3 regions of the Pantoea sp. X-Soil-OKNW-556 genome follow, and region 3 is predicted to be linked to each of the others. Evidence: predicted binding sites of a transcription regulator. Region 3 holds the regulator's gene; each other region holds the start of a gene.
What was found. The regulator PhoB, encoded in region 3, activates phosphate uptake and scavenging genes when phosphate is short. The targets are predictions, from matches to a motif close to CTGTCATAAAACTGNCNNAT.
Positions count from the first base shown of each region.

Region 1: the regulator PhoB is predicted to act here: its motif matches at 3,495-3,514, upstream of pstS (phosphate ABC transporter substrate-binding protein PstS).
Region 2: the regulator PhoB is predicted to act here: its motif matches at 7,794-7,813, upstream of serA (phosphoglycerate dehydrogenase).

Region 1 is NZ_AP035990.1:11,594-21,517, forward strand. It holds gene glmU (bifunctional UDP-N-acetylglucosamine diphosphorylase/glucosamine-1-phosphate N-acetyltransferase GlmU) at 1-534, shown strand, start outside; gene glmS (glutamine--fructose-6-phosphate transaminase (isomerizing)) at 679-2,508, shown strand; gene AC6I8T_RS00070 (DUF8812 domain-containing protein) at 2,650-2,961, shown strand; gene AC6I8T_RS00075 (lysozyme inhibitor LprI family protein) at 2,958-3,374, shown strand; gene pstS (phosphate ABC transporter substrate-binding protein PstS) at 3,624-4,667, shown strand; gene pstC (phosphate ABC transporter permease PstC) at 4,730-5,692, shown strand; gene pstA (phosphate ABC transporter permease PstA) at 5,689-6,576, shown strand; gene pstB (phosphate ABC transporter ATP-binding protein PstB) at 6,621-7,394, shown strand; gene phoU (phosphate signaling complex protein PhoU) at 7,411-8,145, shown strand; gene AC6I8T_RS00105 (MFS transporter) at 8,253-9,491, shown strand; gene yieH (6-phosphogluconate phosphatase) at 9,582-9,924, opposite strand, start outside.
Region 2 is NZ_AP035990.1:3,636,181-3,646,104, reverse strand. It holds gene argO (arginine exporter ArgO) at 39-662, shown strand; gene AC6I8T_RS17000 (FAD-dependent oxidoreductase) at 641-2,917, opposite strand; gene AC6I8T_RS16995 (IclR family transcriptional regulator) at 2,977-3,675, shown strand; gene AC6I8T_RS16990 (MFS transporter) at 3,662-4,969, opposite strand; gene AC6I8T_RS16985 (oxidative stress defense protein) at 5,188-5,916, shown strand; gene AC6I8T_RS16980 (LysR family transcriptional regulator ArgP) at 5,991-6,896, opposite strand; gene rpiA (ribose-5-phosphate isomerase RpiA) at 7,056-7,715, shown strand; gene serA (phosphoglycerate dehydrogenase) at 7,995-9,233, shown strand; gene AC6I8T_RS16965 (5-formyltetrahydrofolate cyclo-ligase) at 9,292-9,882, opposite strand.
Region 3 is NZ_AP035990.1:1,051,066-1,060,989, forward strand. It holds gene AC6I8T_RS04700 (phosphotransferase enzyme family protein) at 1-989, shown strand, start outside; gene qhpR (AraC-like transcriptional regulator QhpR) at 1,151-2,206, shown strand; gene AC6I8T_RS04710 (cell envelope integrity TolA C-terminal domain-containing protein) at 2,166-2,594, opposite strand; gene AC6I8T_RS04715 (AAA family ATPase) at 2,718-6,245, opposite strand; gene sbcD (exonuclease subunit SbcD) at 6,242-7,459, opposite strand; gene phoB (phosphate response regulator transcription factor PhoB) at 7,656-8,345, shown strand; gene phoR (phosphate regulon sensor histidine kinase PhoR) at 8,360-9,673, shown strand; gene AC6I8T_RS04735 (PstS family phosphate ABC transporter substrate-binding protein) at 9,798-9,924, shown strand, end outside.

The DNA of each region.
Region 1 (9,924 bases), 1.0 Mb from region 3:
ATCGAAGGCGACGTCACCCTGGGCGATCGGGTGAAAATTGCGGCGGGTTGTATCATCAAAAACAGCGTGATTGCTGATGATTGTGAAATCAGCGCGTATTCGGTGATCGAGGATGCCAATCTGGCCGCGGCTTGTACCGTTGGTCCGTTTGCTCGTTTACGCCCCGGAAGCGAACTGGGAGAGAAGGCTCACGTTGGCAACTTCGTTGAAATGAAGAAAGCCACCCTTGGAAAAGGTTCCAAAGCCGGTCACCTCTCTTATCTTGGCGACGCGGAGATTGGCGACGATGTGAATATCGGCGCTGGCACCATCACCTGTAATTACGATGGCGCGAATAAATCTAAAACCATCATTGGCGACAACGTGTTTGTGGGTTCCGATACCCAGCTGGTGGCTCCGGTGACTGTCGCCAGTGGCGCGACAATTGCGGCGGGCACCACAGTGATGAAAGACGTACCCGCCGCCGTTCTGGTTTACAACCGCAAAGAACAGAACCAGAAAGCGGGCTGGAAGCGCCCGGAAAAGAAAAAGTAATTTTTAATGGCCGACAAAGATCGGCCTGTTAGCAGTAAATATAACTACATCCCCACTCTCTACAAGGCTCGGGGAACCGGCGATGCCGGATATCAGGTCAGATGACAACGCAATGGCCGAAAGCCATGAAGTCAGGAAACTATTATGTGTGGAATTGTTGGTGCAGTAGCACAGCGCGACATTGCAGAAATTCTGCTGGAAGGTCTGCGTCGTCTTGAGTATCGCGGTTACGATTCGGCGGGTTTGGCCGTCGTTGATCGTCAAGGCCATGTGACGCGTCTGCGTCGCTTGGGCAAAGTGCAAAAGTTGGCAGAAGCGGCGGAACAGCAGCCGTTGATTGGCGGCACCGGTATTGCTCATACCCGTTGGGCTACCCACGGTGAACCCTCAGAAGCCAATGCGCATCCGCATATCTCTGAGCACATCATCATTGTGCATAACGGCATCATTGAGAACCATGAACCGTTGCGTGCGCAGCTGATTGAGCGCGGTTACTCATTCGCGTCAGAAACTGACACCGAAGTGGTGGCACATCTGGTGCACTGGGAACAGAAACAAGGCGGTTCGCTGCGTGAAGTGGTGCTGCGGGTGATCCCGCAACTGCGCGGCGCCTATGGCATGGTGATTATGGACAGCCGCGATCCCTCCGTGCTGGTGGCCGCGCGTTCCGGTAGCCCGCTGGTGGTAGGCCGTGGCGTCGGCGAAAACTTTATCGCTTCCGATCAGCTGGCACTGCTGCCGGTGACACGCCGCTTCATCTATCTGGAAGAGGGCGATATCGCTGAGATTACCCGCCGCGAAGTGACTATTGTCGATCGCAATGGCACGCCGGTAACTCGCGCCGAGATCGAATCTAACGTCCAGTATGATGCCGGTGACAAAGGGATTTACCGTCACTACATGCAGAAAGAGATTTATGAACAGCCGATGGCGATCAAAAACACCTTAACCGGTCGTTTCAGCCACGGTGAAGTCGATCTCAGCGAACTTGGCCCACAAGCGGAAGCTCTGCTGAGCAAAGTTGAGCATATCCAGATTATCGCCTGCGGCACCTCATACAACTCCGGTATGGTTTCGCGTTACTGGTTCGAATCACTGGCAAACATTCCCTGCGATGTCGAAATTGCCTCTGAATTCCGCTATCGCAAATCGGCGGTGCGTAAAAACAGCCTGCTGATCACCCTGTCACAGTCCGGTGAAACTGCCGATACGCTGGCCGCGCTGCGTCTGTCGAAAGAGCTGGGCTATCTGGGTTCGCTGGCCATCTGTAACGTGGCGGGGTCGTCGCTGGTACGTGAATCCGATTTGTCACTGATGACCAAAGCGGGTACCGAGATCGGGGTAGCCTCCACCAAAGCCTTTACCACGCAGCTCACCGTGTTGTTGATGCTGGTAGCGAAACTGGGCCGCCTGCATGGCATGTCTGCTGATACCGAACACGAGATTGTCCATGGGTTACAGGCGCTGCCGAGCCGTATTGAGCAGATGCTGGCGCAGGATAAGGTGATCGAAAACCTGGCAGAAGGTTTCTCTGACAAGCATCATGCGTTGTTCCTTGGCCGTGGCGATCAGTATCCGATCGCCATGGAAGGTGCGCTGAAGCTGAAAGAGATCTCCTATATCCACGCGGAAGCCTACGCGGCCGGGGAGTTGAAACATGGCCCGCTGGCGCTGATTGACGCCGATATGCCAGTAATCGTGGTAGCACCGAATAACGAACTGCTGGAGAAGCTGAAGTCCAACATCGAAGAGGTGCGTGCACGCGGCGGTCTGCTGTATGTATTTGCCGATCAGGATGCAGGTTTTAGCGACAGCGATGGCATGAAGATTATCTCTCTGCCGCATGTGGAAGAGGTGATTGCGCCAATCTTCTACACCGTGCCGCTGCAACTTCTTTCCTACCATGTCGCGTTGATTAAAGGTACCGATGTCGATCAACCGCGTAACCTGGCGAAATCAGTGACTGTTGAATAGGGCTGCTATTAGCTAATCTGATCCAGATTATTTAAGGGTTATGCATTTTCAAATGCATAACCTTTTTTGTTTGTGACATGAGGGCGGAATATTTTTGTTCTCATCATTGATGCACTGCTTCCATTGTAAAATCTATTCATTATTTCGCGTGAATCTCAGGCTCGCCTGTTCGAACTTATTTACCCATCCTATGCTTCACGCGCGCGCAAAATCTATGAGTCTTATGCTGCGGTGGTTCAACACGCGACACCATGGCTGAGTTTACATAAAGCCATCCGTGAGATGATTATTGTGGATCTTGTTTATCAGGGACTGGGATATCGCACGGTTCTTGAACCTTGCATGGCAAATGACTTCGATTCACTGATCCATTTTATTGAAACCGATCATCGTACTCGGAGATACGAAAGAGGTCGCCAGCGTGCAAATTATTTACGGAGAAACAGGAATTGATTCATATAAAACATCTCGCTTTTTTATCGATAGTCTACGGTATTTTCTCCAGCAACATGGCCTGGGCCGACGATTGTGATAACGCCGCAAATGATACTGAAGTTCATCAATGTCTGGAAAATAAGAAAGACAATGCGGAAAAAGTTCTTAATGCTGAGTACGCGAAAGCAAAAGATCGTATAAAGCAGGGGCTACGTGACTCACCTTCTGACACCGAGGCTTATCTGGACATTTTTGTCAAAGCGCAGCGTAGCTGGCTGGACTTAAGAAAGTATCAGTGTGAGATGGAGGCTTTTGGTGCCGATAAATCCAAAAATCCATACCTTGATGCTATCAATGATTGCACCGCCAAAATGGATAATGAAAGAACACATATCCTGATGCAGATCCCTTATGATGGTCTGAGTGGTTAGGCTAATGTGAAGCAAACGGGGCTGATGTGCGCCGACTCGACACATTAGCTCCGCCACAGAAAAACAATCTTAACAGCCTGTTATACAACGTCTCGTCGTCTTATACCGGAGTCGGTACCTTTGTCATAAAACTGTCATATTTCGTACATTTGACTGTCATCAAACTGTCCTATTTTCCCTCCAGCAGCAATCAATGACTCTTACTAAAATGGCATAGAGCCTGATTTTTTTAACTCCCCTGGAGGGAACATGACACTGATGCGTAGCACCGTAGCCCGAATCCTCGCCGCCACCTTCGCAGTAAGCGCGGTCTCTGCTTTTGCAGCAACCGATCTGACTGGCGCAGGCGGGACGTTCCCGGCACCGGTTTATGCCAAGTGGGCAGCAGAATACCAGCAAGCCACCGGTAGCAAAGTAAACTATCAGGGTATTGGTTCTTCGGGCGGCGTGAAGCAAATCATCGCCAAAACCGTCGATTTCGGTGCGTCAGATGCGCCGATGAAAGATGAAGATCTGCAAAAAAATGGCCTGTTCCAGTTCCCGACCGTGATCGGTGGTGTGGTTCTGGCGGTTAACATCCCTGGCGTGAAGTCTGGTCAGCTGACCCTCGACGGTAAAACCGTTGGTGACATTTACCTGGGCAATATCAAAAAGTGGAACGATCCGGCGATCACCAAACTGAACCCGGGCGTGAAACTGCCAGATACCAACATCAACGTGGTACGCCGCGCTGACGGTTCCGGTACCTCTTTCGTCTTCACCAGCTACCTGTCTAAAGTGAACGAAGAGTGGAACAGCAAAATTGGTAAAGGCAACACCGTAAACTGGCCGACCGGTCTGGGCGGTAAAGGTAACGACGGCGTGGCGGCATTCGTCCAGCGTCTGCCGGGTTCAATCGGCTACGTCGAGTACGCGTATGCCAAGCAGAACAACCTGACTTACACCAAGTTGCACGATGCTGATGGCAAAGCTGTGGCACCGAGCGAAACCAGCTTTGCTAACGCGGCCAAAGGCGCGAACTGGAGCGAATCTTTTGCCCAGGACCTGACTTTCCAGAAAGGCAACGATGCATGGCCGATCACTTCCACCACCTTCATCCTGGTTTATAAAGATCAGGCTAATGCAGAGAAAGGTAGCGAAGTGCTGAAGTTCTTCGACTGGGCTTACAAAAATGGTGGAAAAACGGCGACCAGCCTGGATTACGCAGCTCTGCCAGAAAGCGTGACCACGCAGATTCGTGATGCCTGGAAAGCCAACATCAAAGATTCTTCCGGCAAAGCGCTGTACAAGTAAGTGAATGACCTGGCCAGCCGACAGGCTGGCCACCCTGACTTCCCCTGAGAACAGAGACTTCTATGGCTGCCACTAAGCCGACGTTTAAAGCCCCTGGCAAACAAGGTGACATGATCTTCGGCGCGCTGGTGAAACTGGCTGCGCTGATTGTGTTATTGCTGCTGGGTGGCATCATCGTCTCCCTGATTTTCTCCTCCTGGCCCAGTATCCAGAAATTTGGTTTCTCATTCCTGTGGACCAAAACCTGGGATGCGCCTAACGAACAATTTGGTGCGCTGGTGCCGATTTACGGTACCGTCGTAACCTCGCTGATTGCGCTGCTCATCGCCGTTCCGGTGAGCTTCGGTATCGCCCTGTTCCTGACGGAACTGGCACCAGGCTGGCTGCGTCGTCCACTCGGCACTGCAATCGAGCTGCTGGCGGCCATCCCCAGCATCGTCTATGGCATGTGGGGCCTGTTTATTTTCGCGCCACTCTTTGCCGAGTACTTTCAGACGCCGGTTGGCGACATCATGTCGAATATCCCGATTGTGGGTGCGCTGTTCTCCGGCCCGGCTTTTGGGATCGGTATCCTGGCGGCAGGCGTTATCCTCGCCATCATGATCATCCCGTACATTGCTTCGGTGATGCGTGATGTGTTCGAACAGACCCCGGTGATGATGAAAGAGTCGGCCTACGGTATTGGCTGCACCACCTGGGAAGTGATTTGGCGTATCGTGTTGCCCTTCACCAAAAACGGTGTGATTGGCGGTGTGATGCTCGGTCTGGGCCGTGCATTGGGTGAGACGATGGCGGTAACCTTTATCATCGGTAACACCTACCAGCTCGACAGCGCATCGCTGTTTATGCCGGGCAACAGCATCACCTCGGCACTGGCGAATGAATTTGCTGAGGCAGAATCCGGTGTCCATGTGGCGGCATTGATGGAGCTGGGGCTGATCCTGTTTGTCATCACCTTTATCGTACTGGCGATCTCCAAACTGATGATTTTGCGTTTGGCGAAAAGTGAAGGAGCCCGGTCATGACAACCATTGAATTGCAGGCCCGCGCTGAACTGGAAGCCTCGCGTCGCAAAATGCAGGCATGGCGCAGCACCAAAAATAAAATCGCGCTGACCCTTTCGCTGCTGACGATGGCATTTGGTCTGTTCTGGCTGATCTGGATCCTGTTTACCACCATTTCCCGTGGTATTGATGGCCTTTCCTGGTCGCTGTTTACTGAATCTACCCCGCCACCCAATACCGCTGGCGGTGGCCTGGCGAACGCCCTCGCAGGCAGTGGTTTACTGATTTTCTGGTCAACCTTCTTTGGCACACCGCTGGGCATCATGGCGGGGATCTACCTTGCCGAATATGGTCGCAAGCACTGGCTGGCAGAGGTGATTCGTTTTATTAACGATATCCTGCTGTCTGCACCGTCAATTGTGGTGGGGTTGTTCGTTTACACCATCGTGGTGGCGCAGATGCAGCACTTCTCCGGTTGGGCAGGCGTGGTGGCACTGGCGTTGTTGCAGATTCCCATCGTGATCCGTACCACTGAGAATATGCTGCGTCTGGTGCCTGATAGCATGCGTGAAGCCGCTTATGCGCTGGGGACGCCGAAATGGAAGATGATTTCAGCTATCACCCTCAAGGCCTCAGTCTCCGGCATTATCACCGGTGTGCTGCTGGCGATTGCGCGTATTGCCGGTGAAACCGCACCGTTGCTGTTTACTGCGCTGTCGAACCAGTTCTGGAGCACCGACATGATGCAGCCGATCGCCAACCTGCCAGTCACCATCTTTAAATTTGCCATGAGTCCCTTTGCGGAATGGCAAAGTCTGGCGTGGGCGGGTGTGCTGATCATCACCCTGTGCGTATTGCTGCTGAACATCCTGGCACGCGTGATTTTCTCTAAGAGCAAACACTAATTTCCCGGCGCGGCTATGGCAGCGCGGTACATGAGAGACGAGCAATGAGTATGGCAACTTCTTCTGCCGGCAAAATTCAGGTGCGCAATCTGAACTTCCATTACGGGAAATTCCATGCGCTGAAAAACATCAATCTGGACATCGCAAAGAACCAGGTCACCGCGTTTATCGGGCCATCCGGCTGTGGTAAATCGACCCTGCTGCGCACCTTCAATAAAATGTATTCGCTCTACCCTGAGCAGCGTGCAGAAGGTGAGATTCTGTTGGATGGGGACAATATTCTGGCGTCAAGCCAGGATATTGCCCTGCTGCGCGCCCGTGTGGGCATGGTGTTCCAGAAACCTACGCCGTTCCCGATGTCGATTTACGACAACATCGCGTTTGGTGTCCGTCTGTTTGAAAAGCTGTCGCGTGCTGATATGGATGAGCGCGTGCAGTGGGCGCTGACGAAAGCAGCGCTGTGGAATGAAACCAAAGACAAGCTCCATCAGAGTGGTTACAGTCTCTCCGGCGGTCAGCAGCAGCGTTTGTGCATCGCTCGCGGCATTGCGATTCGCCCGGAAGTGTTGCTGCTGGATGAGCCATGCTCGGCGCTGGATCCCATCTCCACGGGCCGTATCGAAGAGTTGATCACCGAGCTGAAGCAGGATTACACCGTAGTGATTGTGACTCACAACATGCAACAGGCGGCGCGCTGTTCCGATCATACCGCCTTTATGTATCTGGGTGAGCTGATTGAATTCAGCGATACCGATACGCTGTTTACCAAGCCAGCGCAAAAGCAGACAGAAGACTACATTACCGGTCGTTACGGCTGATTTGACGGAGACGCACATGGATAATTTAAATCTGAACAAACATATCTCCGGTCAGTTCAACGCTGAGCTGGAACACATTCGCACTCAGGTGATGATCATGGGTGGCATGGTGGAGCAGCAGCTTACCGACGCCATTACCGCGATGCATAACCAGGATGGCGATCTGGCGCAGCGAGTCATCGACGGCGACCAGAAGGTCAACATGATGGAAGTGGAGATTGATGAAGCCTGCGTGCGCATCATCGCCAAACGCCAGCCTACCGCCAGCGATTTACGTCTGGTGATGGCGATCATCAAGACCATCTCTGAGCTGGAACGTATTGGGGACGTGGCGGAAAAAATCAGCCGCACCGCGCTGGAGAAATTTAGCCAGCAACATCTGCCGCTGCTGGTGAGCCTGGAATCACTCGGTCACCATACCGTACAGATGCTGCATGACGTGCTGGATGCTTTTGCGCGCATGGATCTCAACGCGGCGATCGATATCTACCGTGAAGACAAGAAGGTGGATAAAGAGTACGAGGGTATTGTGCGTCAGTTAATGACCTACATGATGGAAGACCCGCGTACCATCCCCAGCGTACTGACTGCGCTGTTCTGTGCCCGTGCCATTGAGCGTATCGGTGACCGCTGCCAGAACATCTGTGAGATCATCTTCTATTTTGTGAAGGGCCAGGATTTCCGTCATGTTGGCGGCGACAAGCTGGATGAATTGTTGTCCGGCGACGATGGCAGCAACAAACCTTCCTGATAACCCCGTGGCTGCTGGTTTTACTGGCAGCCATCTCCATTTCTGATTGGTCTCAAGTCTTTCCGCTCTTTATACTTGGCGCACTTTTTACTGCAAGGTGCTGCTGCATGTCCCTCTCCCCACACAAGAAACAGAGCGTAACCCCGGCAAAAGCGATGTTGGCCGCCGTCAGTGGCTATGCGATGGATGGCTTCGATCTGCTGATCCTCGGCTTTATGTTACCGGCAATCAGCGTCTCGCTGGCGCTCGATCCTTCTCAGGCCGGTTCGCTGGTCACCTGGACGCTGATTGGTGCCGTGGTCGGCGGAATTGTTTTTGGTCATCTGAGCGACCGCTTTGGCCGTATCCGCATTCTCACCGTCACCATTCTCATGTTCTCAATATTCACCGGATTGTGTGCGGTGGCACAGGGATATTGGGATCTGCTGGCGTATCGTACCTTTGCCGGAATGGGGCTGGGGGGAGAATTCGGTATCGGCATGGCGCTGATTGCTGAAGCCTGGCCGCAGGAGAAGCGTAACCGTGCTTCAGCGTGGGTCGGTATCGGCTGGCAACTGGGGGTGTTGCTGGCGGCTTTTATCACGCCGCCACTGCTGAGCGTGATTGGCTGGCGCGGAATGTTCCTGGTGGGCCTGCTGCCTGCGTTGGTTTCGTTTGTGATTCGGCGCAGCATGGGCGAGCCGGAAGGCTTTACCCGACATGTGGCCAAAACGCCGCAATTGTCGTTTGCGGCGCGTATTCGATTGTTGTTTAGCGATCGCGCCACCAGCAAAGCCAGTCTGGGGATTTTCATTCTTTGCTCGGTGCAGAACTTTGGTTACTACGGACTGATGATCTGGATGCCGAGTTATCTCTCCTCCAGCTTCGGTTTCAGCCTGACCAAATCCGGCCTGTGGACCGCCGTCACTGTCGTGGGCATGACTTTTGGCATCTGGCTGTTCGGTGTACTGGCGGATCGCTTCGCACGTTGGAAAATTTTCCTGCTATATCAATTCGGTGCGGTCGTGATGGTGGTCATTTACGCTCAGCTACGTGATCCCACCGTGATGCTGTTTACCGGGGCGCTGATGGGGATGTTTGTGAATGGCATGATTGGCGGTTATGGCGCGCTGATTTCCGACACCTTTCCAACCCAGGCGCGTGCTACGGCGCAGAACGTTTTGTTTAACCTCGGACGTGGTGTAGGGGGTTTTGGTCCGCTGGTTATTGGCTTACTGGCAACGAAAATTTCATTCGCGGCAGCGATTACCCTGCTGGCGCTGATTTATCTGCTGGATATCGTCGCGACGCTGTTTTTATTGCCGAAGAAGCAGGGCAATGAGGATTCACTCGGCGCGATAGGCTGAGCGTAGCGGCGCGATTTATCACGCAAGATCTTGCGTGCTGCGGGAAAACCCCGCGCGATGAATCGCGCCGCTACGGGACCCTGTGGACAGTTACACCAACGCCCAACCGCGCGCGCGCCACAAGTCGGGTAGCTGCGTCATATCATCAAATCGGGTCACCAGCGGGTGATCCAGTTCCGGGTTATGCGCATCGGCGCAGTAATAAAACACCGGAATGCCCGCGGCGATCCCTGCGCGGGCACCGGCCTCGGAGTCATCCACCAGAATGCACTTCTCAATCGGTACCTGCATTTGTTCTGCGGCGTGATACATCAACTCCGGGTCCGGCTTCCAGTGGTTGATGTCATAACCGCTGTAAAGATGTGCTGCAAAGTACGGCAACATGCCGGTCAGCCCCAATGAATGTTGCATCTTTTTCACCGTACCATTTGAG
Region 2 (9,924 bases), 2.6 Mb from region 3:
TACTTCACGCCATCACCCATGTTGATGGAAAAATTTCCGTGTTATCTGTTTATTTACAAGGGCTTGCTCTTGGGGCTTCGCTCATTCTGCCGTTAGGGCCGCAAAACGCCTTCGTGATGAACCAGGGCATAAAACGCCATTATCATTTGATGACGGCGGCACTCTGCATCCTGAGTGACATTGCTTTGATTTGTGGCGGTATCTTCGGCGGCAGCGCTTTGCTTAATCAGTCGCCAGTGCTGCTGATGCTTATCACCTGGACCGGCGTGGTCTTTCTGAGCTGGTATGGCTGGGGTGCATTGCGCAATGCCTGGCAGGGGGATGTCTCGCTGGCATCGGCAGAGATGATAAAGCAGGGACGCTGGCGCATTATCGCCACCCTATTGGCGGTAACCTGGCTCAACCCCCATGTTTATATCGATACCTTTGTGGTGTTGGGGAGTCTCGGTGGTCAGTTGCCGTCTGAAGCCGCACGCCGTTGGTTTGCCCTCGGCAGCGTCAGCGCCTCGATCATCTGGTTCTTTGGTCTGGCGCTGATGGCCGCATGGTTATCGCCCCGACTGCGCACCGTGCGTGCGCAACGTATTATCAATTTGCTGGTAGGCACGGTGATGTGGGTGATTGCTTTCCAGCTGGCGCGTCAGGGTATCGCCAACTGGTGATGCAGATGCAAACCGTAAAGTGCGGGCAGAGCGCCCGCCGTGGCAAGCAGTTCAAGGCGTATTTGCCGAAAACTCACGCCCTGCGGCAATGCATGATGGCAGAGTGAATGATGGTTATCGTTCACCTCAGCCAGCAACATCTCATCCAGCCATACGCGGTAATGGGTGGTGCAATGCGGCGTTACGGCCTGCGCATGCCCCATCTGCACCGTCTCCATTGCATGGTCAAAATCATTATCAAACAACAGGGTGAGTTGGCTGGCCTGCTGGGGCTGTGACCATTGCCAGCTCACCACCGGCGCACTGTCGTCTGATGCCGGAACCCAACAGTTAGTATGACTTTCCGGGCGCAGCTTACCGTTCAGTAGCGCGTCGCGATGCCACAGTTGCAACGGAGCCTCAAGGGAGAAGGCGATGAGAACCTGGTGTGGTGCGCGGCGTGGTAGCCAGAAATCAAATTCATCGACACCATAATCGCCATCATTAATCTGGCGAGTGCGTTTTGCCACCCGTGGATTCAGGCTGTTAAACACCATCATGATGCCCGGCAGCCGCTGGTTGGTCAGGGCGATCTCAATAGCCGGATTCTCGGCAAAGGCAATCATCAGGTAACGATCGCAGTCGGCGTGCCAGGCAAAATCCAGCCGGTATTCCCCTTGATCGTTGACGCAGATCGTCTGACTGGCCAGATGACGGTCGCCACAGGTATTGGCCGGGTTTTCACTGGTCAGCAGCGACACCTGTAGCGACTGTTGTGCAGCCGCCCGCATCGACACCTTCAGTGCGGGCAAACGTTCTCCGGCTTTCAAGGGCAGCAGCAGCGCGCAACGTGATTTCAGGGGCTGCCAGCCACCATCAGCAGGCAGGGAACTGAGCTGAAGCGTGCTGCTGACGTGTACCTTCACTGCGCCGGACGGGCTAAACAGCCGCTGGCGCGGAATGTAAGCGCCCTGGCGCAGCAGATGCTGCTGAAGCTGTCCGATTCGTTCAGGAGTGGACAGCTCGCCTGGGGTGAGATGCTGCTGCTGGCAGATCGCCGCTGCACGTCCCACCACCTCACCGAGTACGCCGCAGGTACACATCACGCGTGCGCTACCGAACGCCACATGGGTGGCGGAGATCAACCTGCCGGTTAGCAGCAGGTTATCCAGCGACCGGCTGTACAAGGCGCGGAATGGGATGGTGTAGGTGCCTTTGCTGTGAAACTGGCGGCAGCCATCATGTTCGCTGTAGACGCCATCAGCGGGATGCAGGTCAATCGACCAACCGCCATAGGCCACGGCATCATAATGATCGTGTTGTTCCACGATATCCTGCTGACATAGCAGCGTGTCACCGAGAAAGCGGCGGCTTTCACGTTTGCCGGGGATCAGGCCGACCCATTCGATAGTCAGGTTTTCCGCATCGGGAAACTCGCCGGAATTCTTGATATAATCCCACACGCCCCAGACGATTTTCCACAGCTCCCATTTGATGGTTTCGCTCTCATGCACCGTGTCGAGCCGTCCTCCCCATTCCAGCCACCACAAGTCGCAACCGTTCAGTTCAGAGGTCAGGCGTTTATAGCGTGGAATGGCCTGGATATCCTTCAGGGCAAAGCCTGGCGGGATAAAACGCACAGGCTCAGCGCTGCGTTTGGTGTAGAAGTAGATAGAGTGACCGAGTTTGTGGCCAAAATGCTCGCCGGGAGCCATTTTCTCACCGAATTCCTCCACCGATTCCGCACCGACCCGATGCGCGGCACCTGCCAGATAGCCCAATACCCCGTCCCCACTGGCATCGATAAATTGTCGGGCGCTAACGTGATAGCGCGTCTGGTTGATGGCGTTAAAGGCATGCACAGCCTGTAACTGGCGACCTGATTTTTCTATCCCGGTCACTGTGGTGTTCAGCAGCAGCGTCAGGCCGGGCTGTGCCTGGACGAGATCCAGCAGCACCAGATCAAACAACACCGGGTTGCCTTCTTTGTTGCGCCACAGGTTCTCCTCCATGATCTCGCCCATGATGCCACCTTCGCGCGCCCAGCGATTATTGTTACCCATGTGCGAGGTGGCACCGTTGGCCCACAGACGAACTTCGCTGGAGGCATTGCCGCCCAGCACCGGGCGATCCTGAATCAGCACCACTGTCACGCCATCACGCGCTGCGGCCAGCGCGGCGCAGACACCGGCCAAACCACCACCGGCCACCAACACATCCGCTTGCAAAGGTTGCAGGGGAAATTGGCGGCTATCCTGAGAGGAGAAAATTTGCATCATTTCATTCCTGTAACTCTGACGCTAAGATTAAATTTTTGACCGCCACAGGGTGATGTATGTCTTCTCAACCCAATCAAAGCCTGATTGACGGTATTCGCTGCCTGCAATATCTGGTTTCCAGTGATAAAGCCGTTGGCTGTCGCGAACTGGCGCGCCAGATGGGGATGAACAGCACGCGGGTTAACCGTCTGCTGATGACCATGGCCTCGATTGGTCTGACGATGCAGGATGAGCATCGCCGCTATCTGCCCGGACCTGGGGTACATGCGCTGGCAGCACAGGCGATTCGCGGATCGTCGCTGTTTGCCCAGGCGCTGCCACAACTGGAAGCCAATGCGCCACGCGATATCGTGGTGGCGCTGGGCGTGCTGTGGGAGGACCAGGTGATCTATATCTGGCACTCGGAACCGGGCGAGCGTACCAGCACCAGCCAGGCGCTGGCGGGCTACCATATGTTGCCCGCCTGGCAGTCGGTGATCGGCGTATCGCTGTTGGCGGCGGAGAGCGATGAAGCCTTGCGGCCACGTTTCACCGACGATCAATGGGCGCAGATTGCCCCGCTGCTGGCGCGTAAACGCACGCAGGACACCCTCATCTGGCATCGTGACGATGGCGAAATCAGCATGGCACTGCCGATTAATAACAATCGCGCGGCCCTGGCGTTCGCCAAAATCTGGCAGGCGGATGAGGCACATCTCCAGCAGCGTCTGGCGCAGTTGCAGGCGCTGGCGCAGCGCATGATCATTGCGCGCTAACATGGTCGATTTTCCCGACGATAAACACGTAACTGGCGATGCCGATAGCGGCCAGCATGGCGATAAACGCCAGCGCTGGCGCGAAATTGTCGCCATCGATTAATGCGCCAATGGCGATCGGCACCACAATGGAGGAGAGCGCGCCGGTGAAGTTAAATACGCCACCGGCCAGCCCGATTAAATGGCGCGGTGCCAGCGCGGTAACAAACACCCAGGTAATGGTCGCGAGGCCGTTGCCAAAGAAGGCGACAGACATAAACAGGATGATCAGCGCGGAGTTGTCCGTGTAATTGGCCCCGAGAATAAATAAGGTCAGCGATAATCCGAGGATTACCGGTAGTTTGCGAGCAACACTGGCCGAAACGCCCCGACGTATCATGCGGTCCGAGGCAAAGCCCGCCAGTAGCACGCCGCAAAAGGCGGCGAAGTAGGGCAGTGACGCCACATAGCCGCTCTTAATAAACGCCATATGACGATATTCCACCAGGTAGGTCGGGAACCAGGTGAGGAAGAACCAGAAGGTAGCCGAAATGGTGAACTGACCAATGTAGATGCCAACCAGCTTGCGACTGCGGAACATCTGCGCCAGATCCTGCCAGCGCGCGCGTGGTGGTTGAGCGCTCTGGCGGTCACCCAGTAGCGCGCCATTGCTGCGCAGATAATTCAGTTCCGCCTGGGAAACCCCTTTGTGATCGCCTGGTTCGCGGTAGAGGACATACCACACCAGCGCCCAAATCATGCCTGCGACACCGGTAATCAGAAACAAGCCGCGCCAGCCAAACGCATCCTGCACATGAAACAGCAGCGGGGTCATGCAGGCTAAACCGACAAACTGCGCCGAAGAGTAAATACCGATGGCGCTGGCGCGCTCCTGTTCCGGGAACCAACTGGAGATCACCCGGTTGTTGGCGGGCATCACCGGGGCTTCAAAGGCACCGACGCCCAGACGCAGGCCAAACAGCGCGAGAAAGCTACCGGCAAAGGCGTGTAGCGCCGTCACCATCGACCAGACAAACAGCCCGACGCCATACACCAGCCGCGCGCCCAGACGATCGATCAGGAAACCGCCGGGGATCTGTAAGGCGGCATAAATCCAGCCAAAGGCAGAGAAAATTAACCCCATCTCCAGCGGCGTGAAGCGTAATTCACCGGCCATTGTCGTGGCGGCGACCGACAGGTTGGTACGGTCCATGTAATTAATAATGATGTTGATAAACACCAGGCCAAGCATCAGAAAGCGTGTGCGCCCGGCACGGACACAAACGTGGGGTTGGGCTATCGGTTGCTCTGTCATCGTGGAACGCTCCCGGAGGTCAGAGTGTCTCTTTAATAGAAACACTGGTAGGCAAATTCAGCGAATACAGGGTGATTATTTTGTGATCGCGGAGACGATAAAACAGCAGAGTGCCCGAACTTTTCGTTGAATCAAAACTCAGACCATCACGCATGGTAATGTGTAGCAGGCTTCGCCATAGTGGCGACCTCAGAATTGAATCTTCAAGGAGGACTTTCGTGAAACTCAAAGCACTGGCGCTGGCCGCCGTAATGAGCGCGGGCGCATTGCCTGCGATGGTTCAGGCCGACGAGCTGCCGAATGGGCCGCATGTGGTGACATCAGGGCAGGCAAGTGTCGAGGCACGTCCGGATATTGCTACGCTCTCGATTGTGGTGAATGTTTCATCGAAAGACGCGGCGGATGCGAAAAAGCAGGCCGATAGCCGTGTTGCACAATATTTTGATTTTCTGCAAAAAAATGGCATCGAGAAGAAAGATATCGATGCTGCTAACCTCAGCACCCAGCCGGAGTACGATTACACCAAAGAGGGGAAGTCGGTACTGAAAGGCTACCGCGCAGTACGCCAGGTACAGGTGACGCTGCGTCAGCTGGAGAAGCTGAATGAACTGCTGGATGGGGCGTTGAAAACCGGGTTGAACGAGATTCGTGCTGTCGATCTCGGCGTGGCAAATCCGCAGACCTATAAGGATCAGGCGCGTAAAGCGGCTATCGCCAATGCAACTCAGCAGGCATCAGCACTGGCGGAAGGTTTCAATGCGAAACTCGGTCCGGTGTATAGCATCCGCTATCACGTAGCCAACTATCAGCCGATGCCGATGGCACGCATGTTCAAAGCGGCGGCACCAGAGGCGGATACCTCAGCGCAGCAAACCTACGAGCAGCAGACCATTCACTTTGACGATCAGGTGGATGTGGTATTCGATATCAAACCGAATACACCGTAATGTTTCCGTAGCGGCGCGATTTATCGCTCAATCCTGTGCGTGATAACTCGCGCCGCTACGAATTCGTGCTGCTGTCAGGCCGCTAAATCATCCTGACGCAATACGCGGTGGCCGTGGGCAATTAATGCATCGGTGACGCGGCGCATCAGACGGCTTTCCGGGGCAAAGCGATGCCAGTACAGCATCCGGCGCTGGTACAAGCCGGGCGTCAAATCCACCAACTCACCATTCGCCAGTTCACGTTCAATCTGCAAATGCGGGATCATACAGCAGGTCGACCCCTGACGAGCCAGCTGGACGAAGGCTTCCGACGAGTTAACGATATGGCAGGGTACGCTACCCGGCGACAGATCGAAATTCTGTTGCAGAAACGCCTGATGCATATCATCGAGATGATCAAAGGCAATGGCCGGGGCTTTCAGCAGCGCCGAACGTGTCACGCCATTTGGGAAGTAGCGATTGGCAAACTCGGGTGAAGCTACAAACAGATAATCTAACGCACCCAGTTGATCAACCAGACAGCTCGGTAAGGGTTGTGGCTGAATACTCACCGCACCCACTACTTCACCACGACGCAAGCGCTCCTGAGTACGGGTTTCGTCTTCGACCTGAATGTTGAGGCGCACCGGGGAATCGGCCAGCACATCTTTCAATGCGGGCAGCAGCCAGGTTGCCAGACTGTCGGCGTTGACCGCCAGTGACAACAACAGCGGCGTGGTGCCACCGTTTTCATCACCCAGCCACTCCTCTTCCAGCAGCTCCACCTGATGCAACAACGCCAGCAGCTTCTGCCCCTGTTCCGTCGGGCGCGGCGGTACGGTACGCACCAGCAGCGGCTGACCGAATAAATTTTCCAGCTGTTTAATACGCTGCGACACCGCAGACTGCGTAATACAAAGTTTTTGCGCGGCGCGCTCAAAGCCGCGTTCACGAATCACAGCATCCAGCGCCTGAAGCGTTCGATAATCCGGGCGTTTCATTGTTGTTCTCTCTCGTTCAGGATGGAGGGTACTATGCCACAAAAAATCAAAAGATGGTTTTTGTGCACTGAGTTACAAAGCCTTTAACAGCCGCGCTTTTTTACGCCGCCTTGTTTTATACTACGCGCACCTCGTTGTCGCACAGGTTTTAAACATACCATGACCCAGGATGAACTGAAAAAAGCGGTAGGTTGGGCAGCACTGCAATATGTGCAGCCGGGCACCATTGTTGGCGTTGGCACCGGTTCGACCGCTGCTCATTTTATTGATGCGTTAGGTTCGATTAAGCATCAAATTGAGGGCGCAGTTTCCAGCTCGGAAGCCTCAACGCAGAAACTGAAATCCCTCGGCATTCATGTGTTTGATCTCAATGAAGTGGATTCGCTCTCGGTATATGTCGACGGTGCTGATGAGATCAATCCGCAGATGCAGATGATTAAAGGCGGCGGCGCGGCGCTGACGCGTGAGAAAATTGTCTCCGCCGTGGCTGAGAAATTTATCTGTATTGCCGATGCCTCGAAAGAAGTGGATGTACTGGGCCACTTTCCGCTGCCGGTTGAAGTGATCCCGATGGCGCGTTCCTATGTGGCGCGTGAACTGGTGAAATTGGGCGGCCTGCCAGAATATCGTCAGAACGTGGTGACCGATAACGGCAACATTATTCTCGACGTGCATAATCTACGCATCCTCGATCCGATCGCGCTGGAAAAAGCCATCAATGCGCTGCCTGGTGTGGTGACAGTAGGGCTTTTTGCAGCTCGCGGCGCTGATGTTGCGCTGATCGGCACTGCTGATGGCGTAAAAACCATTACCAAATGATCTGTCCGGCGCTGTTGCAGCGCCGCTTATTTCCATACGCAAAACATCTTTTCTTCGTATGCTGAAATTCGGTGACTTATGTCACAAAACAGTCATCAACAGCAGGTTCATTCTTCGCTCTGTACGCATATCCCGATTTTGTACGGCATTGTGCTGCCGTAGCGCTGACGCGTGCTGAGGTCGAGGCAATCGATTGTCTTGCTGCAAACGAATTTTTTGATATTTTGACAGAAGGCTGGCTTATGGCAGCCCTCGTTGAATTCTGAATAGGGTCGGGAAATGGCAGAGTTATCACTGGAAAAAGACAAGATTAAGTTCCTGCTGGTGGAAGGTGTCCATCAGAGTGCGCTGGATAACCTGCGCGCAGCAGGTTACACCAACATCGAATTCCACAAAGGTGCACTGGATGCGGAGACGCTGAAGTCCTCCGTTCGTGACGCACACTTCATTGGTATCCGTTCCCGTACCCAACTGACCGAAGAGATTTTCGCTGCGGCTGAAAAACTGGTTGCGGTTGGCTGCTTCTGTATCGGCACCAACCAGGTTGACCTGAATGCAGCAGCAAAACGTGGCGTGCCGGTGTTTAACGCCCCGTTCTCCAACACCCGTTCGGTTGCCGAACTGGTGATTGGTGAAATGCTGCTGATGCTGCGTGGCATCCCGGAAGCGAACGCCAAAGCGCACCGCGGTATCTGGAATAAAATTGCAGCGGGTTCCTATGAAGCTCGTGGCAAGAAGCTGGGTATCATCGGCTATGGCCACATCGGTATGCAGCTCGGTGTGCTGGCGGAAAGCCTTGGCATGCATGTGTTTTTCTACGATATCGAGAACAAACTGCCGCTGGGCAACGCCACACAGGTGCGTCACCTGTCTGACCTGCTCAACATGAGTGATGTGGTCAGCCTGCACGTACCGGAAACCCCATCAACGCAGAATATGATCAGTGCCGCTGAACTGGCGCTGATGAAGCCAGGTGCGCTGCTGATTAACGCCGCACGCGGTACGGTGATTGATATTCCGGCGCTGTGCGATGCCTTGTCCAACAAACATCTGGCGGGTGCGGCGATTGACGTGTTCCCGGTGGAGCCGGCGACCAACAGCGATCCGTTCAATTCACCGCTGTGTGAATTCGATAATGTGATTCTGACGCCACATATCGGTGGTTCGACGCAGGAAGCGCAGGAAAACATCGGTCTGGAAGTCTCTGGCAAGTTGGCGAAGTATTCTGACAACGGTTCAACCCTGTCTGCCGTTAACTTCCCGGAAGTGTCGTTGCCGATGCATGCCGCCAGCGCCAGTCGCCTGTTGCACATCCACGAAAACCGTCCGGGTGTCCTGACCGCCATCAACCAGATTTTTGCCGAGCAGGGCATCAACATTGCCGCCCAGTATCTGCAAACCTCGCCGCTGATGGGCTACGTGGTGATCGATATCGATGCACAGCAGGATGTGGCGGATAAAGCGCTGCAACTGATGAAGGCGATTCCGGGCACCATTCGCGCGCGCTTGCTGTACTGATTTAACATCGCGCTGCTACAGCTATCGTAGCGGCGCGATTTATCGCGCAATAACCCGGTTACCACTGCCACAATTTCGACGGTGTAATCACCACCGGCAACGGCACATCCCAGGTCGCTACTGGCAGCGTTTCAACATGCTGACAGTCATGCGCAATCCCCACCGGTAGAAAACCATGCTGCTGCCAGTTTTGTAGCGTGCGATCGTAAAAACCGCCTCCCATACCCAATCGCTGCCCGCTTTGGTCGAACGCGACTAATGGCACCATCACCACGTCCAGCTGATCAAGGGTGACCATTTGGGTGATATCCAGCGGCGGTTCCGGGATGCTTAATTTATTCGGGCTGAGTGGCGTGTCGGGTGTGTAGCGCAGGAACAGTAAATTTCCGGGGGCGAAAGGGTGCAGCACCGGCAGGAAAACCTGTTTTTTCTGTTGCCAGAGCTTGGCGATGAGTGGGCGAGTATTCAACTCCCCATCAACGGACAAGAACAACGCAATACGTTCGGCATTGCTGATGGGCGCAAAATTTATCGCATGCTCTGCCAGCAAATCGGCGGCTTGTTCCTGCTGTTCAGCCGTGAGGTTGCGGCGCAGATGACGCACATGTTGACGAATGTCTTGTCGGTCACGAAATGAGGGTTCAGACATGATATCCCCGGCAAAGTCGGCTGTTGCCAGCCACTATATCAT
Region 3 (9,924 bases):
CCGACACCCTGACAAATGCTGAAATCACCGTGCTGGCGCAACAGGCGCTGGCCTGCTATCCTGCCGCACTTCAGGGCGAGCTGAAATTGCTGTGCCGTTCCGAAAACGCCACTTTCCTGTTGCTGGCGGGAGGGAAACGTTACGCCCTGCGCCTGCATCGTCCTGACTACCACAGCAAAGCCGATATTCTCAGCGAACTGCTGTGGCTGGATGCACTGCGCGAAACCGGCATCATGGTGCCGGAAGCGATCCCGGCCAACGATGGCGAAACCGTGTTATCCCTGCGCCTGCCCGATGGCGAAATACGCCATGCGGTGCTGTTCCACTGGATCGAGGGTGACATGCCGACCACCGATGTCGATCCCAAAGCCTTCCAGCAGCTCGGTCATATCACTGCCCGCCTGCATCAGCACAGCAAAAACTGGCAGAAACCGCAGGGTTTCCAGCGCATCATTTGGGATCATCACACCATGGTGAGCGAGCAGAGCCACTGGGGACGCTGGCAGGATGCCCCCAACCTCAATCCGGCTGATCATCAGGTGGTGGAACAAGCGATCGCCCGGGTTGGTCAGGAGTTGCAGGGGTTTGGCAAAGGCGCGGATCGTTACGGGTTGATCCATGCCGATCTGCGTTTAACGAATCTGCTGCTGCACAAAGGGGAAACCCGGGTGATCGACTTTGACGATTGCGGTCTGGGTTGGTATTTGCACGATCTGGCGGCAGCGATCAGTTTCGTGGAACACCATCCGCGTGCCGAAGAGTGGGTGGAGAACTGGATCCGGGGTTATGAGCGGGTGGGGCATATCAGCGATGCAGAGATGGCGCTGGTACCGACGCTGCTGATCCAGCGCCGTATCCAGCTTACCGCGTGGATGGGATCCCATGCCGAAACCGAGATGGCGTTGAGTCTTGGGCCACGCTGGGCGGATCATTCGGTACGCCTGTGTCGTCGCTATCTGGAAAACAGTCAGCTGCCGGTCGGGGCCTGATGCACCATCAGTGAGCGTGGCTGCGCCGTCACGGTGCTCGCCACGTTCACTATCCCGTCTGATCATCGTTTTTTCTGCGTTGCCCGCCTGGTACGAAAATTGCTGGATACGGTAATTCGATTCACTCCTGCGTATCCTGTGAGGTCAGCATGAATTCACTGATGAGACAGTCCGAGGCGTTCAGCGCCATATCGGCTCAGGCCAGCGCCAGCAACCGTGGTGTGCTGGCGGCAGCGGCCACCGGTCTGAGCGACTTTATTACCGGCAAAGGCGGCGATGTGGATCGCATCTTTGGCATCAGCGGCATCGATTCCGAGCTGCTCGCCAGTCCGACCCTGAGTCTTGGTCTGGTTAACTATTGCCGCGTGATGGAAGAGGCCGCGCGACATTCTGGTTTTGATAACTTCGGTTTGCACTACGGCAGGCAGTTCAAACCGCAGTCATTAGGCCTGATTGGCTACATCGGACTGTGCTCGCCGACGCTGGAGCAGGCGCTGCATAACGTGGTTAATGCTTTTCCGTGGCATCAGCACGATACCCTGACGCGGTTGGTGGATAAAGGCGACTGCTGGCGGCTTGACTATCAGGTGCGTCACGGGGCGATTTTGTCGCGGCGTCAGGATGCGGAGTTGACGCTCGGCATGTTTCTCAACCTGATTCGTCATGTGGCGGGGAAAAACTGGGCACCGCGTGAGGTGCATTTTGAACATCCGCGCCCGGAGCAGTGGCATGAGCACTGCAAAGTCTTTGATGCCCCGGTCTGGTTCGATCAACCTTTCAACTCTTTGGTGATCCCGAAACGCGATCTGCTGCGTGCAATGCCGGAGCAGGACCCGATGTTGCTGATGGTGATGCAGGATGCGATCCGTCGCCTTAACAGCAGCGCCAGCCAGCAGAGCGTGGTGGAGCAGGCACGCTCGCAGGTCAATCTGTCGCTGATCCAGGGCGAACCGGTACTGGAAGAGATTGCCGATAAAATGGGGCTGTCGAGCTGGTCGTTGCAGCGTCGTCTGCGCGAGGAGGGCATCAGCTTCAGCGCGCTGGTGGACAAGGTACGTTGCGAGATGGCAACCCATTACCTGCAACAGAAACAACTGCCGATTTCCGAAATGGCGCTGCTGCTGGGTTATTCCGAGGTGAGCGCCTTTTCCCGCGCCTTCCGTCGTTGGTTCGGCATCAGTCCGCGCCAGTGGCGGCAAGATGGACTGGCAAGCTGACCTGTTGCGGCGCAAAACCAAACCACGCTGGCTGCCCGCGATCGGGCGGCGGCGGTAATCCCTGCGATTGACCAATCAATTGCCAGGCCCGCAGACACAGTGGCTCATCGCCCTGTGTCTGGGTGACGGCATAGCGTCCACTTTTTTCCCACTCCAGTTGCACCAGACAACGCTGGCCCGCATAGTGGCTGGCATCGTGGAAGGCCCGTACCAGTTTTTGCTGCATCTCATCAGCCCATTTGCATGATACGCTACCCGGCGCAATTTCAGGCTGACACAAATTTGCTTGTGCATCTTTCTGATCGGATTGAAAATTTTGACAGGCGCTCAACGACACCATCATCGCTATCCCGCCTGCCAGACTCGCCATTTTGTTAATTAAATTCATTCATGTGCCATAGTTTTCGCGAAAGTTCGGATTGCACCCGTTTTCCAGTCTACAGACCGACTCTGCAAATGCTATGGCATTCATCCTGGTGTCGATAAAACCAGAATTTGCCGCACCGTGCGGTTACGGCAATTCCAGTTTGCTGTATCCCAGACCATTCATCTTACGTACCCTGATCTGCACCGGAATACGCTCCTTCATCGCTTCCACATGGCTGATAACGCCAATGGTTTTGCCGCTGGCGTTCAACGCATCGAGCGCGTCCAGCGCGGTGTCGAGCGTCTCGGCATCCAGCGTGCCAAAGCCTTCATCAAGGAACAGCGATTCGATGCGGGTTTTGTGGCTGACGAGGTCGGATAACGCCAGCGCCAGCGCCAGGCTGACCAGAAAACTCTCGCCACCGGACAGTGTGCGGGTGTCGCGGGTGGCATCGGCCTGCCAGGTATCCACCACATCCAGTTCCAGCTCATCCGTGGCACGACGTTGCAGCAGATAACGACCATGCAGGCGATCGAGCTGACGGTTCGCCAGCCATACCAGGTGATCAAGGGTTAACCCCTGGGCGAAACGGCGGAATTTGTCACCTTTGGCGGAGCCGATTAACTCGTTAAGTTGGCTCCATTGCACCAGTTCCGCTTCGTGGCTGCTGATTTGCGTCAACAGCGCCTGCTGCTGCTCACGTAGTTGCGTGTCGCTGGACAGCTGCTGCTGTGCCTCTCCCTGTTGACGTGCGTTGTCGCGCAGCGCCACGCGCAAGTTTTCCAGCCGGGGGCCGATCTCTGCCGCCAGTTCGTCGCTCAGTTCGGCCGGACGTTGTTGCTGGTGGGCAGTGACGCGCTGCGTCAGTTGTTGGCTCAGGGTGATGTGCTGTTGATGCTGTTGTTCCAGCGCCTGTAAACGCTGACGCAGTTGCTCAACATCGGTAGCATCAAGCAGCGCTGCGCGTAGTGCGGCTTCGTCGGCAAAATCACTGCGCTGCAAAGCGCTGAGGAAATCTCGGGTTGCTGCCTCCAGACGAGCGGTTTGTGCCTGTTGCTGCTGTTCGATTTGCGCGCGTTGGCCGTCCAGGCTGTGCGCGGCGCTTTGCGCCTGCTGCCAGGCCTGTAATTGCTGCGCTACTTCCTGTTCGCATTTGTGTAGCGCCGCCTGGTGCGCCTGACGTTCGGCCTGCACCTGGCGGTCGCCAAACAGTTGCTGCCGACGCTGTTGCTGTTCGCTGCATTGCTGTTGCAAGGTGCTGAACGTTTGTTGCAACGCCGCGAGACGCTGCTGTTCACGCGCAAGATTCTGTTGCAGGTTGTGGTGCTCGCTGTTGGCTTTCGCCAGCTGCGGTTGCAGGGTGGTGAGTAACCGCTCACTCTCCTGCCATTTCTGCCAGCGTAGCTGCAACGCGCTCAACCAGTCTTCACGCGCCTCGCGCGCGGGTAGGGTGAGCTGATGTTGGGTCAGTTGCTGTGCCAGTTGTTGGCTGAGTTGCTGCCACGCAGCCCGCTCGGCTTCGCTACGCTGGTTGAGATCGTTCAGCGTCTGCTGCACGCTGGTAATTTGCTGCTGTGCCAGTTGCTGCTGTTGCAGATGCTCCAGCCATTCCCGTAGCTGATTTTCCTGCTGATCCTGCTCGCGTTGCCAGCGGGTCACATCGTCCTGCTGCTCCAGCGTGAAGGTGAGCGCCAGCTCACCGGTCAAGCTTTGCCACTGCTCACTCAGCGTGCTGAGCTGCTGCCCGATTTCCCTGAGTTCCTGCTGCAACGCCTGCTGTTGCAGCAATGACAGGCGTTGCTGCTCACCTTTGGCGGTGCCGGATTCTTTGAGCTGAGCAACACGAGTTTGCAATGCCGCAAGACGCTGTTGATTCTCGCCAGGTTCCAGTTGGCGATATTGCTCAATGGCCGGATGCTGACAGGAACCACACAGCGGGCAAGGATGATTAGGCTGCAAGCGGGCACGTTCATCGGCCAGTTGAGCGATTGTGCGTTCCTGGTCACATATGGTCTGCACATCAAGCATCGCCTGATTCTCACGCTTCCACTCCTCGCGCAGCGCCTGTAAAACCTGTTCTTCCGCCTGATAGTGCCGGGTAAGCGTATCCAGTTTTGCCTGACGTTGTTGTTGCTGTGGCTGGAGTGAACGCCACTGCGCCGTCAACAGGGTCAGTTGCTGACGCGATGCACGTTGCACCTGATGTTGCGCTAACGTATCACGGACCTGATCGATAGCAGGAGGCGCGGCTGGCAGCGCCTGCTGACGGGCAGCGAAAGCTTGCTGGAGCTGGTCAAGCTGCTGTTGTTGCTGCTGTTGCTGATTGCTCAACTGGGTGACGGCCAGCTCACGTTCATCCAGCCGGGTAATGTCGGATTGCCAGCGCGCCAGATGCTCGCCCCAGGCCGCGACGCTGGCTTCGCGGGTGCGCCATTGTTGCTGCTCATCCCACAGTTGTTGTAAGCGTTCACTCTCCTGTTGTTGCTGGCTGAGTGCGATGCTGTTTTGCTGCACCAACTGCTGTTGCGCCGTTATCTGGCGCTGCTGTTCGCTGACCTGCTGTTGCAGGGTCGCGATGTGTTGATCAAGTGGGATGACCTGCTCGGTCAGCAGCGTTTCCAGTTGTTGTTGTGCGTGCTGTGCCTGCTCGCGCGCCTGTTGGGCCGTGTGGAAACGTGCTTCACCTTGCTGCTGGGCATGGATCGCCTGTTGATGCTGCGCTTGCACCTGCTGCATTTGCCGGGCGAGGGCGATATTTTCCTGTTCCAGCTGTGTGCGCTGTTGCAGTTTATCGCGTAATTTTTCCGCCGGTTCGGCGCGCGCCAGCCTCTGACGTTCAGGTTCGGCCTGGTGCCACGCGTTTTCTGCCGCCTGCAACGCCTGTTGCGCCTGCTGCTGTTCGCCAGCCAATTGTTGTGACTGACTCAGCCACTGTTGTTGCTGCTGCGCAGTGGTGAGCTGCTGGTTCAGCGTGACCTCGGCTGCATTGAGTTGTTCCAACTGACTTGCCAGCTCAGCCCGCCGCGTCTCATCCAGCAACGACATTCCTCCGGCGCGGGCGCGCAGCGTGTCGAGATCGGCACGCGCGCTTTTGTAGCGCTCGAAAATCTGGATTGAGATTTGACCGTAGATCTCGGTGCCGGTCAGCTCCTCCAGCAGCTCGGCGCGCTCGCCAGGTTTGGCATTCAAAAAGGCAGCAAATTGCCCCTGCGACAGCATCATTGAGCGGGTAAAGCGGGCGAAATCAAGACCGGATAGGGTTTCGATCAGTTTTAATTTGTCGCCCACTTTGTCGGCAACAATTTGGTTGTCGGCACAGCGCGCCAGCTCAACGCGCGGAGCCTGCAATTTGCCGTCGGCCTGACCACGGGCGCGGTTCTGGCTCCAGAAGGCACGCCAGGCTTCACCCTTGATCTCAAACTCCACCTCGGCGAGGCATTCGGCGGTATCCCGGGTGATCAGTTCGTTCTGGGTTTGCGACAGCACGCCGAGGCGTGGCGTCTGGTGATACAGCGCCAGACAGATGGCGTCGAGCAGGGTGGTTTTACCGGCGCCGGTGGCCCCGGTAATGGCAAACAAACCGTTACTGGCAAATGGCTCACGGCGAAAATCGATAAACCATTCTCCGCGCAGGGCGTTGAGGTTTTTAAAACGCAGCGTCAGGATTTTCATGCAGAGGGGTTCTCCAGCGCGGCTAGGGTGGTGCGAAACAGTTGCGTAAGGTGTGCTGCCTGGTCGGCATCCAGATCCTCTTCCAGCGCCAGACGACGCGCAAACACCTCTTCAACCTGCAATTCGCTCAGGGTTTCGTTATCCAGTCGCGCCAGGCTGCGGCTGCGCTGTTCGCGACTGCGGCGTACCAGTAGCACCTCCACCGGTAAGTTTTCCGTCAGTTGTTCCACGCGGCGTTGCAGGTCGCTCAGGTGCTCCTGAGTGGTGATTTCAATATCCAGCCACACCGCCAGTTCGCCCTCTTTTTCTTTGAACAGCGCCAGTTGCCGTTCGATATCCGCCAGCGATCCTTTCAGTATCTGCATTGGCTGGAACAGCGGGATGGTCAGCGGCGTCACGGCATCAAGGCCGGTGCTGAAATCCAGCAGAAACACGCTCTTGTCGCGGCCCAACTCATCAAAGCTGAGTGGAATGGGCGAACCGCTGTAGCGAATATGATCGCTGTCAGCAATGCGTTGTGCTCGGTGAATATGGCCGAGTGCGATGTAATCCGCCGCAGGGAATGCCTGCGCCGGAAAGGCATCGAGGGTGCCGATGTAGATATCACGCACCGAGTCGCTTTTGGTTACGCCGACGGTGGTGAGATGGCCGGTGGCGATAATCGGCAGTTTGCCCCCGAGTGCTGCGCGCTGCGCCTCTGCGGCGGCAAAGCAGTGCTGATAATGTTGTTCGATGGCTTCCAGCAGCGACAGCTGTTTTTCCCGCCCGGACTGTCCGGCCTGGCTGCGCAAAATATCGCGCGGGCGCAGATAAGGGATGGCGCACAGCAGCGCGCCTGGCGTACCGTCGCGCTGCTTCAGGGTCAGCATCTGCTGCTCGCCCTGCGGCGTAGCGCTGGTGATCACCTGCGTGTTGAGGCAGGCAAGCAGTTCGCGTGATTCATTGAGCGTTGCCACCGAATCGTGGTTCCCTGCCAGAACGATCAACTGGCAGCGGCTGGCCTGCAACGCCACCACGAAGCGGTTAAACATTTCACGCGCATAGCTTGGCGGTGAGCCGGTATCAAACAGGTCACCGGCGATAATCAGCGCATCCACCTGATGCTGGTCAATCTGCTGGCGCAGCCAGTCGAGAAATGCCTGATGTTCAGCAGCGCGACTTTTGCTGTAAAAGAACTGGCCCAGATGCCAGTCTGCCGTATGGATGATGCGCATGGATGCTCCCTGCCAGAAAAAGCGATGGGGAATTATAACGACTTCACCACGAAAGCAAAAAAAACGCCTCACGGCTGTCACATTTCTGTTTTTCCACTAAATTTCCAGGGTTGGGTTTTTCATAAAAGTGTCATAAAACTGACGCATAATGACGCCGCAAATCCCAGTGACAGCCGTCATATCAGCAGGAGTAATAATGGCTAAGCGCATTTTGGTTGTGGAAGACGAAGCTCCCATCCGTGAAATGTTATGTTTCGTGCTGGAACAGAACGATTACCAGCCGATTGAGGCGGAAGATTATGACAGCGCAGTAGGGAAGCTCATCGAACCCTGGCCGGATTTGATTTTGCTGGACTGGATGTTACCCGGCGGTAGCGGTATCCAGTTTATCAAGCACCTGAAACGTGAAGCCATGACGCGCGATATTCCGGTGATGATGCTGACGGCGCGTGGCGAAGAAGAAGATCGTGTACGCGGTCTGGAAGTGGGCGCTGACGATTACATCACCAAACCGTTCTCCCCGAAAGAGTTGATGGCGCGTATCAAAGCGGTGATGCGGCGTATTTCGCCGATGGCGGTGGAAGAGGTGATTGAGATGCAGGGACTGAGCCTCGACCCGTCATCACATCGCGTGATGTCCGAAGCCACGCCGCTGGAGATGGGACCGACTGAGTACAAATTGCTGCACTTCTTTATGACGCACCCGGAACGCGTTTACAGCCGCGAACAACTGCTGAACCATGTCTGGGGCACCAATGTGTATGTCGAAGATCGTACTGTCGATGTGCATATCCGTCGTTTACGTAAAGCGCTGGAGGTCTCCGGCCACGATCGCATGGTACAAACCGTACGCGGAACAGGGTATCGTTTCTCTGCTCGCTACTAAACGGAGTCTTTACCGTGCTGGAACGACTCTCCTGGAAGAGATTATTGACCGAACTGGTGCTGGTCTGTCTGCCGGCACTGATTTTAGGTCTGGTATTTGGCTATCTCCCCTGGCTGCTGCTGATCGCGGTCTTGGGTTTGCTGTTGTGGCATTTCTGGAACCTGATGCGACTCTCCCATTGGTTATGGGTTGATCGATCCATGACGCCGCCCGGTGGACGCGCCAGCTGGGAACCGCTGTTTTACGGGCTGTATCAAATGCAGTTGCGTAACCGTCGTCGTCGTCGCGAGCTGGGCAACCTGATCAAACGCTTTCGCAGCGGTGCGGAATCGCTGCCGGATGCGGTGGTGCTGACCACCGAAGAGGGTATCATTTTCTGGTGTAACGGCCTGGCGCAACAGCATCTCGGCCTGCGTTGGCCGGAAGACAATGGTCAGAACATCCTCAACTTGCTGCGCTATCCTGAATTCTCCCGCTATATCCGCCAGCGTGACTTTAATAAGCCGCTGACGTTGGTGCTGAATAATCAACGTCATATGGAGTTTCGCGTGATGCCCTATAGCGAAGGGCAGTGGCTGATGGTGGCGCGTGATGTGACGCAAATGCATCAACTGGAGGGCGCGCGACGTAACTTCTTCGCCAACGTCAGCCATGAGTTGCGTACCCCGCTGACGGTGTTGCAAGGCTATCTGGAGATGATGAACGATTCGGTGATGAACGAACGTTCACGCAGCAAAGCGTTGCAAACCATGACGGAGCAAACACGACGTATGGATAGCCTGGTGAAGCAACTGCTGACGCTGTCGCGCATTGAAGCTGCTCCCGCCCTCGATATGAAAGAGACGGTAGATGTGCCGACCATGCTGTTGCTGCTCCAGCGCGAAGCGGAAACTTTGAGCCAGGGGCGTCATGAGATCCATTTTCACACCGATCCGCATCTCAAAGTACTGGGTAATGATGAACAGTTGCGCAGCGCCATCTCCAACCTGGTGTATAACGCGGTCAACCATACGCCGGAAGGGACGCGCATTGATATCAGCTGGCTACGTAATAAACAAGGTGCCGAGTTTAAGGTGTGCGATAACGGGCCAGGGATCAGCCCGGAACATCTGCCACGTTTGACCGAACGTTTCTACCGGGTGGATAAAGCGCGTTCGCGCGCTACCGGTGGCAGCGGCCTTGGGCTGGCGATTGTTAAGCATGCCCTCGGTCACCACAACGCCCGGCTGGAAATCACCAGCGTGCCGCATCAGGAAACGTGTTTCAGCTTTATCCTGCCGTCACGGTTGATCGTCGCCAGCCAGATACGGGAGAATGTGGCGCAATAAGCGTTCTGATTTCCCCGTAGCGGCACGATTTATCGCGCGCCGTTCAATTGGAACACCAAAAAACTGCGCGATAAATCGCTCAAAAGACTGCGCGATAAATCGCGCCGCTACGTGGAATCCCTGCATGAAATCGTTGCTGCTGTTCATTTTGCTGTCGTTCTCTGTGCTGGCGCAGGGGCAACAAACCATGCTGGCGGGCAATCTGAGCAGTGTCGGTTCTGATACCCTCGGTTATCTGATGACGTTGTGGG